2 regions of the Akkermansia sp. BCRC 18949 genome follow, and region 1 is predicted to be linked to the other one. Evidence: riboswitches for the same ligand, from Rfam matches in the RefSeq annotation. Region 1 holds a riboswitch; the other holds the start of a gene.
What was found. Region 1 has a riboswitch for cobalamin ahead of P8A25_RS08225 (autotransporter domain-containing protein). Riboswitches for the same ligand answer to the same signal wherever they lie in the genome.
Positions count from the first base shown of each region.

Region 2: another riboswitch for cobalamin. It lies ahead of P8A25_RS04880 (sirohydrochlorin cobaltochelatase); the one in region 1 lies ahead of P8A25_RS08225 (autotransporter domain-containing protein).

Region 1 is NZ_CP123619.1:1,952,609-1,960,458, forward strand. It holds gene cbiR (cobamide remodeling phosphodiesterase CbiR) at 1-432, shown strand, start outside; gene P8A25_RS08215 (bifunctional adenosylcobinamide kinase/adenosylcobinamide-phosphate guanylyltransferase) at 407-994, shown strand; gene P8A25_RS08220 (acyltransferase family protein) at 1,002-2,012, opposite strand; cobalamin riboswitch at 2,167-2,305, shown strand; gene P8A25_RS08225 (autotransporter domain-containing protein) at 2,409-6,299, shown strand; tRNA gene P8A25_RS08230 (tRNA-Leu) at 6,435-6,517, shown strand; gene P8A25_RS08235 (polysaccharide pyruvyl transferase family protein) at 7,158-7,850, opposite strand, start outside.
Region 2 is NZ_CP123619.1:1,179,083-1,186,932, reverse strand. It holds gene P8A25_RS04895 (N-acetyltransferase) at 1-251, shown strand, start outside; gene P8A25_RS04890 (TlpA disulfide reductase family protein) at 416-1,429, shown strand; gene P8A25_RS04885 (TfoX/Sxy family protein) at 1,451-1,846, opposite strand; cobalamin riboswitch at 2,125-2,330, shown strand; gene P8A25_RS04880 (sirohydrochlorin cobaltochelatase) at 2,340-3,305, shown strand; gene cobI (precorrin-2 C(20)-methyltransferase) at 3,307-4,014, shown strand; gene P8A25_RS04870 (hypothetical protein) at 4,011-5,249, shown strand; gene P8A25_RS04865 (precorrin-8X methylmutase) at 5,256-5,918, shown strand; gene cbiD (cobalt-precorrin-5B (C(1))-methyltransferase CbiD) at 5,952-7,070, shown strand; gene cbiT (precorrin-6Y C5,15-methyltransferase (decarboxylating) subunit CbiT) at 7,058-7,850, shown strand, end outside.

The DNA.
Region 1 (7,850 bases):
CTTACGGAGCGTGAAACGGAACGCATCCTCCGCAGCCTGGAGCAAATCACGCCCCATCTGCCCGCTCCGGAATGCCTGGCCCTGGAAAACCTGGAACGCCACCCGACCGACTACCTGGACAAGCTGGTCTCCGCCACGCCCCATTCCCGCTGCTTTGACATAGGCCATGTCTGGAAGGAAGGCCTGCGGCCGGAAGAACTGCTGCCGCTCTGGCTGCCGGACATACGCATGTGCCACCTGCACGGGCTGGAAAAACGGGACCACAAATCCCTGCACCACATGGCCGCCGCCACGCTGGACGCCATCCTCCACCCCATGTGGGACATCCGTTTCTCCCCCCTCATCACTCTGGAAGTCTTCAGCCTGGACGACTTTCTGAACTCCCACCAGGCCATGCTGGAATCCCATGAACGCTACATCTCCAAACACTGACGCCAATCCTGCACGCATGACGCTCGTCCTGGGCGGCATCAGAAGCGGCAAAAGCCAATACGCCGAACAGATAGCCGCCGGATTCGGGGAAAAAATCCTGTACGTCGCCACGGCGGAGGTGTGGCCCGGAGCCGGATCCATGGAATACCGCGTGCGCAAGCACCGGGAACGGCGCCCGGCAAGCTGGCTTACGCTGGAATGCCCCCGCCATGTGGCCGCCGCCGTCCGGGAATCCGGCCTGCTGGATCAGGTGGACGGCGTCATTCTGGAATGCGTAACCCTGCTCACCTCCAATACCCTGTACGCCCAGAAGGACCCTACGGACTACGAACCATTCCAGGAAGCGCTGATTGAGGAAATAGAGGCCTTGAAGGAACTTATCCCCCAATCCCCCGTGCCCTGGGTTCTGGTCTCCTCTGAAACCGGCATGGGCATCAGCCAGGCGGACGCGGAAACGCGCCACTACTGCGACGGGCTTGGCATCGCCAACCAGCTTCTAGCCAAAAGCGCGGACGAAGTTTACTTCATGGTTGCGGGGCTTCCCGTAACCGTAAAAAAATAGCAGACGGTCAATTCTTCAGCGCAATATACTTCAACACTGCCGGACACATCCGCGCCAGTAAAAAGTACAGTCCGCTCAGAGCCAGAAAAACAAGGGGTACGGCCATTCCCCATATCCAGAAGCTTCCCCTTGGAAAACCGAGCCTGAGCATGCCCTCATAAACCAGGGCATGCGCGGCATATACAAAAAAGACGGAGGGAGCCAAACGGGCGCAGAAAGAGGAGATTCCCGGAAAATACCGCATCATCAAGAAGGCGCAGGATGCCAGCCACAGCACGCCCATGCACAAGGATAACGCAGACTCCTGAACGGTGCTGTACATTTCCCATATAAAAATAACGGGAAACACCATCAGCACGTACAGCCACGCTTTACCGACTGCATTCTTCAACTCTTCAAGGGAATAACGGCACAAAAACATGCCAAGGGCAAATGCTCCAAAACCCCTGGGATGGATAACGCAGAAAACCTTGTCCATGTATTCGAAGGACAAGTAAAGGGAATTGCTCGTACTGAAAAGCACCAGGGAGGCCATGGACAGAATGAGCAGACAGGCCCGCGGCATCCGGAATAACGCTCCTGAAACCAGCACAAACACCATTAAATCCCGCAAAAACCATAAAACAGTTCCCAAAGGAGGGCGCCCTATTCCCAGACCGGTCATCCATTTTACAATGTCCGCGGGAAACCCGAACAAGGCCATGGAAACGAAAATCCAAAACAAATAGGCACACAGAATCAGAAACGCTTTTCTCCAGTTAAGCCAGGGCACCGGGGCCAGGCTGCCCCCATACTTCCGGGCCAGGAAGTAACCCGCCGCCATGAAAAAGAAAAATACGCCCGCACGTGTTGCATACACAGTGAAGCCATGAGAAGCGGGAGTATGCTGGATCATGATAAGCAACATGGCCAGCACACGGATAATATCTACCCACGGGTCACGGCACTTCTCCGTCAGTTTCCTTCCCCGGACGATGCCCGGCGCATGTGAAGGAGAGTTCGTTAACGCTTCATACATATGCCAAATACAATAACGAACATCCGGGGCGCCATGATAGCATGGCCGTCCTTCATGGCAATACGAAACAGGGAGCCAAACGCAAGAAAAAGTTCCAATTGACAGGGTCCGGAGGATATGTTAGGCATGCCATGCCTCCCTCACCAACCGGAGGCGCTTCCGGGAAGCCCGTGGTACGGGCAGGAAATAGATGGGGAATCCGGTGTGAATCCGGAGCGGTACCGCCACTGTATATTGCACGGCTTAAAAACCTGCAATGAGCCAGATCGCCAGCCCCGAAGTATTTTATGAACCGCCGGCGAGTATTCCGGCATTCAGACCATACACATGCATTCATCCAACACGCTCCGCTTGAACGGAGCAGACTATGATGGTCCGGCCTCCTTGAAGTCCGGAATGTTCAACACTCCTGAAAAAACACCGTGCCACGCCAGGCACCGGATGCAGGCTGTGGCTATGACCCTGGCCTGCCTCGGCATGCTGGGAACGGTCCATGCCCAGGATACTGCCAGGGAAGACCTGGCCGGCGCTTATGACGCCACTGTAGCCAGAACCGCCTCAGATGCGGCCCTGGGAACGGTCTCCGCCACATTCAACGTGACAGGCTCCAGCAACGTGCGCGGAATCTGGGGAAAATCAGGCACCCTCAGCATTGGCGCGATTGCCGGGGATGCCGTATTCAACGTCTCCTCCACGGCAAACAACGCCTTCGGCATTGACACCTCCTCCGGAGTCAATGTGGACATCGGCACCCTGGCAGGAACATTCAACATCTCCGCAGCCAGAACGAATGCCACCGGCATCCGGAGCTACGGGAAAATACTCTCCATCGGAACGATCACGGAAGACGCCCTCATCTCCATCACGGCCAATTTCTCCTCCAACGGCATTTACGCCTATCAGGGGCGCCTGGACATTGGAACGATGGCCGGCAAAATCTCCGTGGACCTGGGAACAGGAAACTATGCGAGGGGACTGTATGCCTACGGAAACACCATGGACTACCAGGGCCCGCGCTACAAGGACGTCAACATCGGCACCTTTTCCTCCACCGGCAGCATTTCCGCGGCGACGGCCGGCGGCTACGGAGCCAGAGGCATCCAGTCCAACTACGGGCAGGTGAACATTACCCGGCTGGACGGTCAAATCACCGCAGCCTCCGGTTCCAATGATGAAAGCGAGGACTTTTCCGCCATCGGCATTGAAGCCAGGGAAAACATCACGCTGGGCGACATGGGAGCAACGGGAAGCGTTACCGCCACGACCAACGGCATGGACGCCTACGGCCTCTTCGCCGGAGAAGAAGGGGGTTACCAGACCCATTCCAATATTACCATCGGCAATGTGGGCGGCGCCATCCGGGCGGAAGCCATGGCCGGAACGGCCGCCGGGGCACGTTCCACGGGCTCCTTGTCCGTGGGAAACGTCAGCGGTTTCATCTCCGCCTCCTCCACGGGAGCTGCGGAAGCCTACGGGCTGCTGGCGGAATTCTCCCTGACCACCGGCACTATCAACGGAACCGTCAGCGCGGCAACTGCCGGCAGCACGGCGGCGGCCCTGATGGGAGGAGCCGGCATCACGACGACCATCGGTTCCACCGGCGTCATTGAAGCAACGGCGACGGGGAACGAAGCAACGGGGTATGCCCTGTACAGCGGGTCCAATACGGGTTCCGGCTTCTCCACGGAAAACACGGCGGACAACGTCACCGTCCACGCCGGAGCTTCCATCAGCGGCATCTGGGAACTGGGCGGCTCCGGAGCGGAAGGCTCCGTGGATACCATTACGCTGCTGTCCGGAACGGAAGCCGCTCCGGGACTGTTTGACTATACGGTGCGGACAACCGTCAACACCAGCAAGTCCGATACGGCCACCCACCATTCCTCCGTCACGCTCAACGTGGGCAGTGCGGAAAACAAGGCAAACTGGACCATTTCCACGGAAAAAGCCGCCGGGCTGCTCAACCGGTTCAACGTGGGCCACGGCTCTGCCGTCACCTTGACCGGGAACTCCCAGATACTCCGTGACGGGGCCGTCGTCAACAACCAGGGCTCCATCTCCGGCAGCGGCACGCTCACCATTGCGGAAGGCATGACGCTGCTCAACGGGACCCTGGTGCAGAATGCGGCGGGAACGGCCCTGGAAGTGGGCTTTGACGGCCTGAACGTAAATCTGGACCTGGCGCAAAACGCCACGGTAGGCGCCACGGTGCTCAACGCCACGGATTCCGCCTGGGTCGTCACGCTGGACCAGATCAAGAACGGCATCACCGCCATGTACGGAGCCAGGGTGGACAACTTCCAACTGGAAAACTACCGCATGAGCTACCGCCTCCAGGGCCAGGTATTCCTGGGTGAAGGCGCCCCCATCGTCGTCAACCCCGGAGAAAGCATCCATGTGGGGGAAGGCTCCAAGGTCATCATCGGGGAAAACCTGCCTGAGCACGGCATCGTGCTGGAAGGCGGGGAGGCTGACTTGAGCCAGTCGGACGCCGTCATTTCCTCCGGAGCCGTCAGCGGCGTTTCCGGACAACTGACGCTGGCGGGCAAGGATGAAAAGGAACAGACCCTGAACTGGGAACACTCCGGCACGGCAGGCTACAGCGCCTCCGCCGCCGACGGAGGCGCCTTCGCGAACCTCAACGTCACGGCACAGGATGTGAAGGTTGTCGCCAGGGGTTCCTATGCGGCGGAAAACGTCGTCATCAGCAACAACGCCACCCTCGTTCTGGACGGCAGGGACGCCAGTCTGGGCGTGGAAGGCGGGAGCATCCGCCTGGGTGAGGCATTCGCCCATCCGGCTAATCCGGGGCATCTGGTGCTGAACGGCTCCACTGTTCTATCCGGCGTGGAAACCAACAGCGGTTCCACCGTCTCCGGTTCCGGCGCCTTCAAGGGAGAGGTTACCTATTACGGCAGTGAAATCGTGATCGGCTCCGGCTCCTCCGCAGGCTACCACAACTATGAAGGCGGCCTGAACGCGTGGGGGGGAGTGCAGGAACTCACGTTCATCGTGAACGGAACGGCGGCGGCGGACGCCACCCATACCGGAGCGGACACCTATTCCCAAATGAACGTCTCTTCCTCCTACCATGTGGATGGAGCGCACGTCAATGTGGTCATTGGAGACAACCTGCTTTTCAGCAAGGAACAAAGCTTCTCCCTCTCCCTGGTCAACCTGGACCCCGATACGGTCATTGATCCGGACGGATCCCTGTGGGACCTCACCGGCATCGACCCCACGCTGAAGGGCCGCACGGACCTGGTCACGGATACCGGCTTCACGGTTTCCGACGACGGCCTGCACCTGATTTTCAGCGGCAAGGTCAACATCAACGCCGTGAAGGCCCTGCGCGGAGAGGAAGCCTACCGCATCGCCAACACGCTGTGGTCCTCCGTCCGGGTGGTGGACAGCTTCGCCCATACGGCGGCTTCCCAACTGGACTTCCGCGGACCGGGAGCGCGCAACATCTGGTTCTCCGGGCTGGGGGACTTCATGAACGTCTCCTCCGCCACGGGAGCCTCCGGCTTTGACTACAAGGGCGGCGGCTATGCCGTGGGCATGGACTACGCCTGGACGAAAAACTGGATATCCGGCGCGGCCTTCGGCCAGACCTTCGGTTCCTTCCACTCCGCGGACAAGCAGTTCAAGGCGGACCAGGACGGCCTGATGCTGGCGCTCTACCAGCGCTACCACCGCGACCTGCGCCGTGGAAACAGCGTGGACATTGACGGCTACTTCACCTACGGCCGCATGGACAACGATGCGGACAGCACGCTGGGCGGCAGACCCGCCACCGCCTCCTGGAACGATGACGTGTACGGCTTCGGCCTGAAGGGAACCTGGAACATCCGCCTGAACAGCACGGATGTGCTGAAACCCTTCGCAGGCATTGAATTCCTGCACGGCTCCCAGGGTTCCTTCGGGGAGCATTCCGGTTCCGGCACCGCCTGGTACCAGGACGGCTCCGTGCAGAACTGGAGCATCCCCGCCGGCGTCACCTGGCAGAAGCAGATCGCCGTCGGCAGGGGCCAGTACCTGCTGCCGCAGATGACGGTTGCCTACGCCGGAGACGTCTCCCGCCGCAACGCTTCCGTGAAAACGGACGCCTTCGGCACGCCCTTCCGGGTAGACGGCGTCCATCCGGGACGCCACGCCCTGATCGTCCATGCGGGGCTGAACTGGGTCATTTCCAGCGCCTGGAGCGCCGGAGCCTTCTACCATCTGGAACAGAGGGAACACATGACCAACCAGAGCGTTAACGCCACCGTGCGCTATTCGTTCTAAACGTTCTTCCCATTCGGAAACATTCCGGAGGGAATCCACCGCGGATTCCCTCCGTTTTTTCGGCAGGCTTCCCACATTCCACAGGAAATTCTTGACTCCACAGCCCTCTTGCCGCTTAATTCCTCCACTTCACGTGCCGTCGTGGCGGAATGGTAGACGCGCTCGACTCAAAATCGAGTTCCAAAAGAGTGTGGGTTCGAGTCCCACCGGCGGTACCAATAAATAAACCCTGAAAGCTTAATGCTTTCAGGGTTTTCTTTTATCAGTTAACAGCTCTCGGCTAAGAAGCAGAAAACTGAATGCAATAATTTCCAGAAGAAACACTCGTGTGTTTATATAGATATAATTTCTGAAACTTTTTCCGGAACACTATATCTATAAATAAAATCATCAGTAATTACATACTTTATATTAAAAATTATTCTACTGTAATTTTCCAATATTCGCCCTCGCGATGTAATTTTACAAGCAACAAATGAACTAGTCTTTCTGCTTCCCTGCAAAAATCTCCTACAATATCGTCATGGGATTCTCCTTGTTGAAGATGCCACCAATGGTATTCCATTTCCGGAATCAATCCAAATTCATCCACCCCTGTATAGTTTATTACAAATATATTATGAAAAACACTGACTAGAATACATAGTCAGCGTTTTTATCTAAGTTATTCACCTTCAAATGAAAATAGAATGACGAAAATATTTTGAAATAATATGGTTAGTCAAGTATGTAGGTCCCATAATTATAATAGACGAGAGTAAGTTCCTCATCACAATATTCGCTACTCCACTGCATAGGTTGAATCACATCTCCTGTCCATGCCTTTTCCCTGGAGGGGAGCTTATGGACGGAAACAGACTATTTGCGGACAAGGGAAAATATCTCGGGAAAAAGTACGGAAAGTTCAGAGTGAGGAAGGAGATTCGCTCTTGGATGATCGGACAGGGATTGACGATAAACTCCGGAAAGTTTTCCGTAGTTGTTGTCCAGGAAGTATACCCGGCATCCGGCAAGCAGACCTGCAATGCAGATGTGCAGGCGGTCTGAAATGACGATGTCCAATTCCTTCAGAATAGAGAGAAGGCCCCCTATTAGAAAAGCCTGCTCGGCAGAACCGTCGCCCCAGCCATTCCAAAGATCGGAAATATCACGTCCCAGGATCAATTCCGCAGGCAGGGCACTCTCCTTGCCCCGGCGCGGTAGAAAAGCCCCCTGCTGCCAGTAATTTTCGCGGAATGCGCAGAAAGAAGATTCCTGCACGGATTCCCGGATTTTTTCCAGGAGGGAAACCGCCCATGGTTCCGGACAAGCGGGAGTTCCCTTTTCTTCCAGGATAAAAGACGGCAAGGAATTAGGGCAGAAGTAAAGAGCCATGTCGTCCGCCGGGAGAAATTGCGCCCGATCATTGAGCGAAAGGCAATAATCCAGGGAACGCTGTTCCCGGCAAAAGACCAGGTGCCTTTCATCAAAGGAACGAATAAGAGAATCTACCTGATAAAAGCTGTGCGGGAGGATAATGCACCGTTCCACTGAGCGGGCCGTCAGTTCCTC
Region 2 (7,850 bases), 770 kb from region 1:
TGCAGAAAATTTATGTTCTGCCCGGTTTCCAGGGCCTGCACATCGGCAGCTACCTGTTCCGCCAGGCCGTCAGCTACATCAGGAGCATTCATCCGGAACCGTGCCTGATGCGCCTGAACGTCAACCGCTACAACACCCGCGCGGTGGAGTTTTACCAGCGCATGGGCATGCGGGAACTGGAACGCGGGGATTTCCACATAGGCCACGGCTATTACATGACGGATTACATCATGGGGCTGGATATTGCCTGAAGCGTTTTTCCCACGGGAACGGGCCGCCGGGCGTCCCCGGACCGGAAGTGCACAGCCCGTCGAAACAGAACAGGCGGGACAGCCGAGGAAACAACCGGAGAAGGCAGCGCGGGGCGCGAGCTTCCTTCTTGACACTCAATGCGGGATTCTGCATCATCCATCCTATGAAAACCTTTACTGCCCTCATTCTGTCCGGCTCCATTGCCGCCATGACGGCCCCGGCTTTCCTCCACGCGGCGGACAACGGGAACGGCGCCAAAGTCACCTACCCATCCTTTGACGAAGGCAGCCACCTCCACGGGCCGAGAATCAAGGCTTCCGACCTGAAGGGGAAGGTGGTGTTTTTTGAATACTGGGGCATCAACTGCCCTCCCTGCATCGCCAGCATGCCGCATTTGCAGGAATTACAGGACAAATTCCAGTCCAAGGGTTTCACCGTGGTTGGCAGCCACCGCCAGGGGCTGACCCCCAGGGTGAAGCAGTTCCTGGAGGAAAAGAAGATTACCTTCCCCGTCTATCAGGGGCTGGATATTCCGGCGGCCTCCTGCCCGGGAGGCCTGCCGCATGCGGTGCTGATCGGGGCCAACGGAAAGGTGGTGGCCAAGGGGCATCCCACCCAGCTTTACGACCTGGTGAAAAAGGAGGTGATGAAGGTGGAACGCGGCCTTCCCATCCTGGAAGGCGTGGAGCTGGACAAGTACAAGTCCCTGGCCAAGACAGTCGTTTCCAACGGCAGCAACATCGAGTCCAAGATCACGCCCCTGCGGAAGAAAACAGATGACGAGGAGGCCCAGGCCGTCTGCGCCGCTTTTGACGAATGGCTGGGAGACGCCAAGGACATGGTGCAGGCCCAGATCCAGTCCAACCCGCTGGAAGCGGTGACGGCCATCACGCGCCTCAAGACGGCGGTCCCCTCCGTCAAGGAGTTTGACGAACCGCTGGCGACTCTGAAGGCGAACAAGGACCTGCCGAAGCTGGCCGACCTCAACAAGAAGATTTCCGCCCTGGAGCAGCGCAAGGCGAAAGGGAGAAAGGTTTCCGAATCCGACCTCAAATCCCTGACGCAGGCCGTGGACAAATTCGCGGAGTCCGACAATGAAGCCACGCAGACCGTTGCGGGCAATCTGAAAAAGAGCCTTTCTTCCCTGGCTGTGCCAGAGGCTCCGGAAGATAAATAAGCCTTTCAGCCGAACGGCATTTCATCCGGAACAAACAGGCGTTAACGGACGCCTGTTTCTTTTTTCTCCGGAAGCTTTTTTCTTCTTCCCGGATAAGACATCCGGAGCGGAGAGAACGGAACAGGTTGCCCGGACAAAGGAGGAGAGAGTCCGGTCATCGTCCAGTTCCGTCATCAGGAAATGCGGCCTGGCGCCGGGATAGGGACTGCCCTGCTCCTGCTGCGGAAGCAGCTTCAGGCCCGGCTCCGTGATTTTGACAAATAATTGGTTGTCACATACCAGGCCGAAATATTTCCGGTCACAGTACAGGCCGTATTCCCCAAACATTTTTTTGAAGGAAATGTCCCCGGCATGCCGGAGCTGGAAACAGATATATTCTACAACATTCGGGGAAGAAGCCATGCTCCATGTTCTCATACCTGCCCCGCCTTCTGCAAGCAGCAAACTCCGGCCTGCGGCCCACCGGATTGGAAAGCCCCGGCACGGTACGGAATGGGCCGCTTCCTCCCTCTCTTTTCCGCCGGGATTTCTGCACCCCGGAATGCCCCGTCTTCCACCGCTTCCGCATCCGGAACCCTGCATTTTTTCCAAGAGCAGGCGCAGGAACGGCCAAAAGGCGGTTTTTACCCGTCCACGCACATTTTTTCCCAGCCTCCGGAAATTCGGCGGCGTTCTAATAAACATTGACAGTGACGGCTAAAAACGCCATTAAACACGCCGAAGCAACGGGGAATTCCGTGAGAACCGGAAACAGTCGCGCTGCGGTATCGGGTTACAAACCCTCAAGGAACGCTTTTCCGCCAGCGTTCCGGTCAGCCAGTCCTCCCATTCCGGAGGGTGAAGGCGAGGGGGAGGTTGGAGACCCGGAGTCCGAATATCCTTGCTTCGGTTCACCATACCTCATCAACGCATGATTGAAGCATCCTCTTACGTGCCGGGGGCATTCCTGCCCCTTTCCTCCGTTTTTCTTGCAGGACTCACCCTGTTTTCCCTGCCCGTGCTTTCCGCCGCCCCATGCAGGGAGGAAGCGTCCCCCGCCCCGGCGGAACAGGCGGCGCCGTCACGGCAGGAAGGGCTTCTTCTCGTGGCCTTCGGGACCAGCCACCAGGACGCTACCGTCTCCTACAAGGAGCTGGAGAAGGACATGCTGGCCCATTATGCCCCGGACCGCCTGAAGTGGAGCTACACTTCAAGCATTATCCGCAAGAAGCTTGCCGGACGCGGAACCCCCGTTCCCTCCGTGGAGGAAAATCTGGAACAGATGGCCCGCAAAGGCATACGCACATTGCGCGTCCAGTCCCTCCACATCGCCCCCGGCGAGGAGTTTTCCCGGATGGAGAGGCAGATCGTCAGTTTCCTGGCGCGCCATCCGGACAGCTTTGACCACGTGTTCATCGGCCGCCCCCTGCTGGAAAGCGAACGGGACAGGAACGAGGCCATCACGGCCCTTCTGGAGCATTTCCCCGCGGAACGGAAGAAGGATGAAGCCATCCTGCTCATGGGGCACGGCCAGCAGGAAGGACGCTGCGACATGGTGCTTTCCGACTTCGCCCGCGAGCTGAACGACCGAGACAGCCTGGCGTTTTTCGCCACCGTGGAAGGAACGCGGGGGGTGGCCCCCATTCTGGAACAGCTTAAAAAGTCCGGCGCCAAGACCGTCTGGCTGGCCCCCTTCATGCTGGTGGCCGGAGACCACGCCAAGAACGACCTGGGCGGGGATGAGGAGGATTCCTGGGCTTCCATGCTCAGGAAGGAGGGCTTCACCGTCAAGACCCACCTGCGTGGGCTGGGGGAAAACCCGGGCATCCGCGCCGTTTTTTCCCGCCATGCCCGGACCACGGAGGACGACCTCATGATCCCCAAACAAGCGCATTGACATGGCCAGCCCTGGAAAGTTCTACGGGGTAGGCATCGGCCCCGGAAATCCGGAATACCTCACGCTCAAGGCCGTCAACGTCTTCCGCTCCGTGGACGTGGTGTTTACGGTGACCGGACCCAACAGCGATTTCAGCATTTCCGAAGCGGTGGTGCGTTCCGTGGGCGGCGTGAAGGCAGAGTTCCGCAAGCTGGTTTTCAGCATGTCCCGCGACGCGAGAACCAGGCAGGAGCAGATTGAAAAGAATACGGCCATTATTGAGGGAGTTCTTTCCCGCGGCCTGGACTGCGCCTTTGCCACGCTGGGAGACGCCATGACCTACAGCACCTTCGGCTATATTCTGAGCCTCCTGCTCAGCCGGAATCCCGGCCTGCACGCGGAAGTGGTGCCGGGCGTCACCTCCTTCTGCACCCTGGCGGCCCGCAGCCGCCAAATACTGGTGGAAAACGGGGAACGGCTCCGGGTCATTCCCGCCTTCAAGCCGGAGATGGCGGATTCCCTGGAGTTCCCGCCCGGAACCACCACCGTTCTCATGAAGACCTACCGCAGCCGCGCGCGCCTGATGGAGCGCATCCGGCGGGAAAAGGACATCCGCGTCATTTACGGGGAAAGGCTCGGCATGCCCGACGAGTTTATTACGGACGACATCCACGTCATTGACGCAAGGCCGGAAGAATACCTTTCCCTGATGTTCGTCAAGAAGGCATGAACGGCACCAGGCACTCCCGCACCTATCCCTGGCGCCGGCCCCTCCGCTGGCTCTGGCTGGCGCTGGCCCTGGCAGCCTCCGGAGTCATGGTGGTCCACATGCCCGCCGGCATGGGCGCCGGGGGATCGGGAAAAGCCCGCACAGCCATGAAGCCTGCCGGGGAATCCACCCGGGAAACGCAGGCGGGAGGGGAAAAGACGGAAGCCGCCGCTTCCAGCCCTGCCCCGCCGCCCAAAAAGAGCCATCATTCCCGGAACACCCAGGTTCCGGAGACAGGCGCGGGAAAAATTCTGGCGCGCCTTCCTCAGATTGGCAGCCTGATCGGCCTGGTGGCCGTGGCGGCCTTCATCGGCGGCATTGCTGAAATCTTCCGCTGGCATCTTGCCCTGGGCAAGCTGTTCGGCGGACTGGCCCGCTGGGCCCACCTGCCGGAAATCATCAGCCTGTCCATCCCCACGGCGCTTTATTCCAATGCCGCCGCCAACGGCATGCTGGTGAGCAGCCACGCGGAAGGCAAAATTACTCATTCCAACCTGATTGCGGGCGGCATGGTGAACAGCTACCTTTCCTACGTCTCCCACTCCCTGCGGGTGGCGTATCCGGTCATCGGCGCGGTGGGGCTGCCCGCCATCTGCTACTTCGGGTGGCAGATGGGCTTCGGCTTCCTGTTCATAGCGGCCGTGCTGTTCCTCCACCGCAGGAAGAGCCCCGCCGCCGCGCCGGATTCCGGGAATGCCGGCGCCGTGGCCGCCGCAGGGCACGCCTCCCCGGAATGGCGCACATCCCTGCGCCAGACGTGCCTGCGGGTGCTGGCGCTTGTTTTCCGGATGCTCTGCCTGACGGTCCCCCTGATGATCGGCGTGGAATGGCTGATGAAAAACGGCCTGTTTTCCTGGTGGGAGGAACATGTGCCGGACTGGGTGAACCGCATTTTTCCCGCGGAGCTCATGAGCATCGTCGCCGCGCAGATGGGCGGCCTGGTCCAGGCCGCAGGGGTGGCCGCCAACCTCCGCAGCCACGGCATGGTCACCTCCTCCCAGATTCTGCTGGCCATGCTGGTAGCCAGCGCCATCGGCAACCCCATCCGCGCCCTGCGGCGCAACCTTCCCTCCGCCATGGGCATCTTCCCCACGCGGGACGCCCTGACCATCGTGGTGGTCATGCAGCTTTCCCGCATGATCGGGGCCATCCTTCTTATTGCCCTGACGGGACTTTTCATCCACTATACCCACTGACTTCTCATGACCTCTGAATTTAACATCCGCTGGGACATGCCCCCCGCCGCCATTGAGGCGGAGAGCTTTGCCGCCATTGAACGGGAGTTCTACGGCTGGGAAGAGCTGCCGCCTGCCGAATGGAAGGTCATGCGGCGGCTCATCCACACCACGGCGGACCTTTCCATCGGCGAGGGGCTGGCGTTCCGCCATGATCCCATTCCCTCCGCCCTGGAGGCGCTCCGCAGGCACTGCCCCATCTTTTGCGATTCCAACATGATCCGCGCCGGACTTTCCGTGGAACGGCTGAGGCGCGCCCATCCCGGCTACGCACGGGAGGACATCCACTGCCATATTTCCGATGCCGACATTGCGGAACAGGCCAAATCCACAGGCAGGACGCGCGCCATCTGCGCCGCGGAAAAAGCGCGCCCCATCCTGGACGGAGCCATCGTCCTCATCGGGAACGCTCCCCTTTCCCTGGCCCGCATCGCCCGGTACGCGCTGGAGGAAGGCATCAGGCCCGCCCTGATCGTAGGCATGCCGGTGGGCTTCGTCAACGTCGTGGAATCCAAGCTGCTGACCGGAACGTGCCCCGTCCCGCAGATTGTCCTGGACGGGCGGCGCGGCGGGAGCGCCCTGGCCGTGACCACCCTGCACGCCATTCTGGAAAACCTGCCCGCCTCCTAAGTTTTCCGCATTCCAAAAAGCCGTCCCCCATCCATGTCCGCCCCCCTCCGCCAGCCGCTCCGGAAAGGATTTTCCACAGGAGCCAATGCCGCCGCCGCCATCACGGCCGCATGGAAAACGCTGAACGGGGAAGAAATCAACGGACCGCTTCCCCTGCTTTTCCCGGACGGGGAGACGAGAACGCTTCCGCTGGCAGACTGCGCGCCGGGGTTCGCCCGCATCGTCAAGGACGGCGGGGACGACCCGGACTGCACCCATGGAGCCGTGCTGGAAGCGCGCGTAAGCGCAGCCGTGCCGGAGCAGGCCGCCCGGGAAGATTATCTCCTGCCCATTGGCCGGGCCCTCCTCATCCTGCGCTCCGGCGGAGGCATAGGCCTGTGCACGCTGCCGGGCCTGGACTGCGAGCAGCACAAATGGGCCATCAACCACGGACCGCGGCGCATGATTGCGGACAACCTGGCACGCGCCGGCATGCGGGAAGGGTGCTGGCTGGCGGAAATCTCCGTGCGGGACGGGGAAAAGCTCGCCGGGAAAACGCTCAATCCCCTGCTTGGCGTGGTGGGGGGCATCTCCATTCTGGGCACCAGCGGCATCGTTCGCCCGTACAGCCATGAAGCCTACATCGCCACCATCCGCATCTGCGTGCGCTCTACCCGGCTTTCCGGCTTCAGGAAGGCCGTGTTCTGCACCGGGGGGCGCACCGCCGCGCTGGCGAAGACCCTTCTGCCGGAATACCCCTCCATTTCCTTCATCTGCATTGGGGATTTCATTGCGGAAAGCCTTCAGAGCGCAGGTGAACAGGGCATGACGGAAGCCGTAGTGGCCTGCATGCCGGGCAAGCTCTGCAAGTACGCCGCCGGATTTGCCAACACCCACGCCCACAAGGTGGCCCAGGACATGCCGCTCTTTCTCCGCACGGCGGAACGCCATGCGCCGCTTTCCGGGGAAGCGCGCCGGGGCATCCTGGCCTGTTCTTCCGTCCGCCAGGCGCTCGCCCTGACGCCGGAAGAGGCCCACCTTTCCATTTACCGCGACCTCGCCGCGGAAGCGCAGCGCCAGTTCCAGCGCCACGTGCCCGGCCTTCCCGTCCGTTTCCTGATTTCCGGCTTTTCCGGCAACCTCCTTCTCGACATACCTCCATGCCACCCCTGACTGTTTTTTCCTGCGGCACAGGTCCGCTTCAACCGTCCCCGGCCCTGCTTGGCAAACTGGCAGAGGCACAGAGCATTTACGCCTCCTCCGCCCTGCTGGAAGCCTGTCCCCCTTCCGACGCCCGGCGCATCCCCATCGGCAAAAACGCGCGGGAACAGGCGCGGGAAGCCCTGGAAGAAGCACGGCACGGCAACAACGTGGTGGTGCTGGCCTCCGGAGACGCCCTGTTCCACGGCATGGGCGGCACGCTCCAATCCCTGGCTTGTGACGGAGACCGGCTGGAATTCGTCCCCGCCCCCACGTCCTTCCAGGCCCTGTTCCACCGCCTGGGCATGGCGTGGGACCGCGCACGCTGCTTCAGCGCGCACAGCACGGAATATATTCCGTGGGGGGAAAATCTGGCCCAGCCGCTCGCCGTCATCTACGGTGGCCATCCCTTCACCGCCTGCCGCCTGGCCGCGGCGGCCATGGAGTTCCATCCGTCAGCGGCGGGGCGTTCCGCCGTGGCGGCCCAATGCCTGGGAATGGCTGACGAGCGCATTCTGCAAGGAACCCTGGCAGAACTGGCCCGGGAGGAATGCGCCCCCACCTCCATGCTCCTGCTGCTGCCGGACGAACGTTCCGGAGCCGCCCCCATTCTGCCGCTGGGACTGCCGGCGGATTTTTATGAAAAGGAGAACAACCTGATTACCGCGGAGGAAGTGCGCGCCGTCATCCTGTCCAAGCTGCGCCTCCCTGCCTGGGGCGTGCTGTGGGACGTGGGAGCCGGAAGCGGCTCCA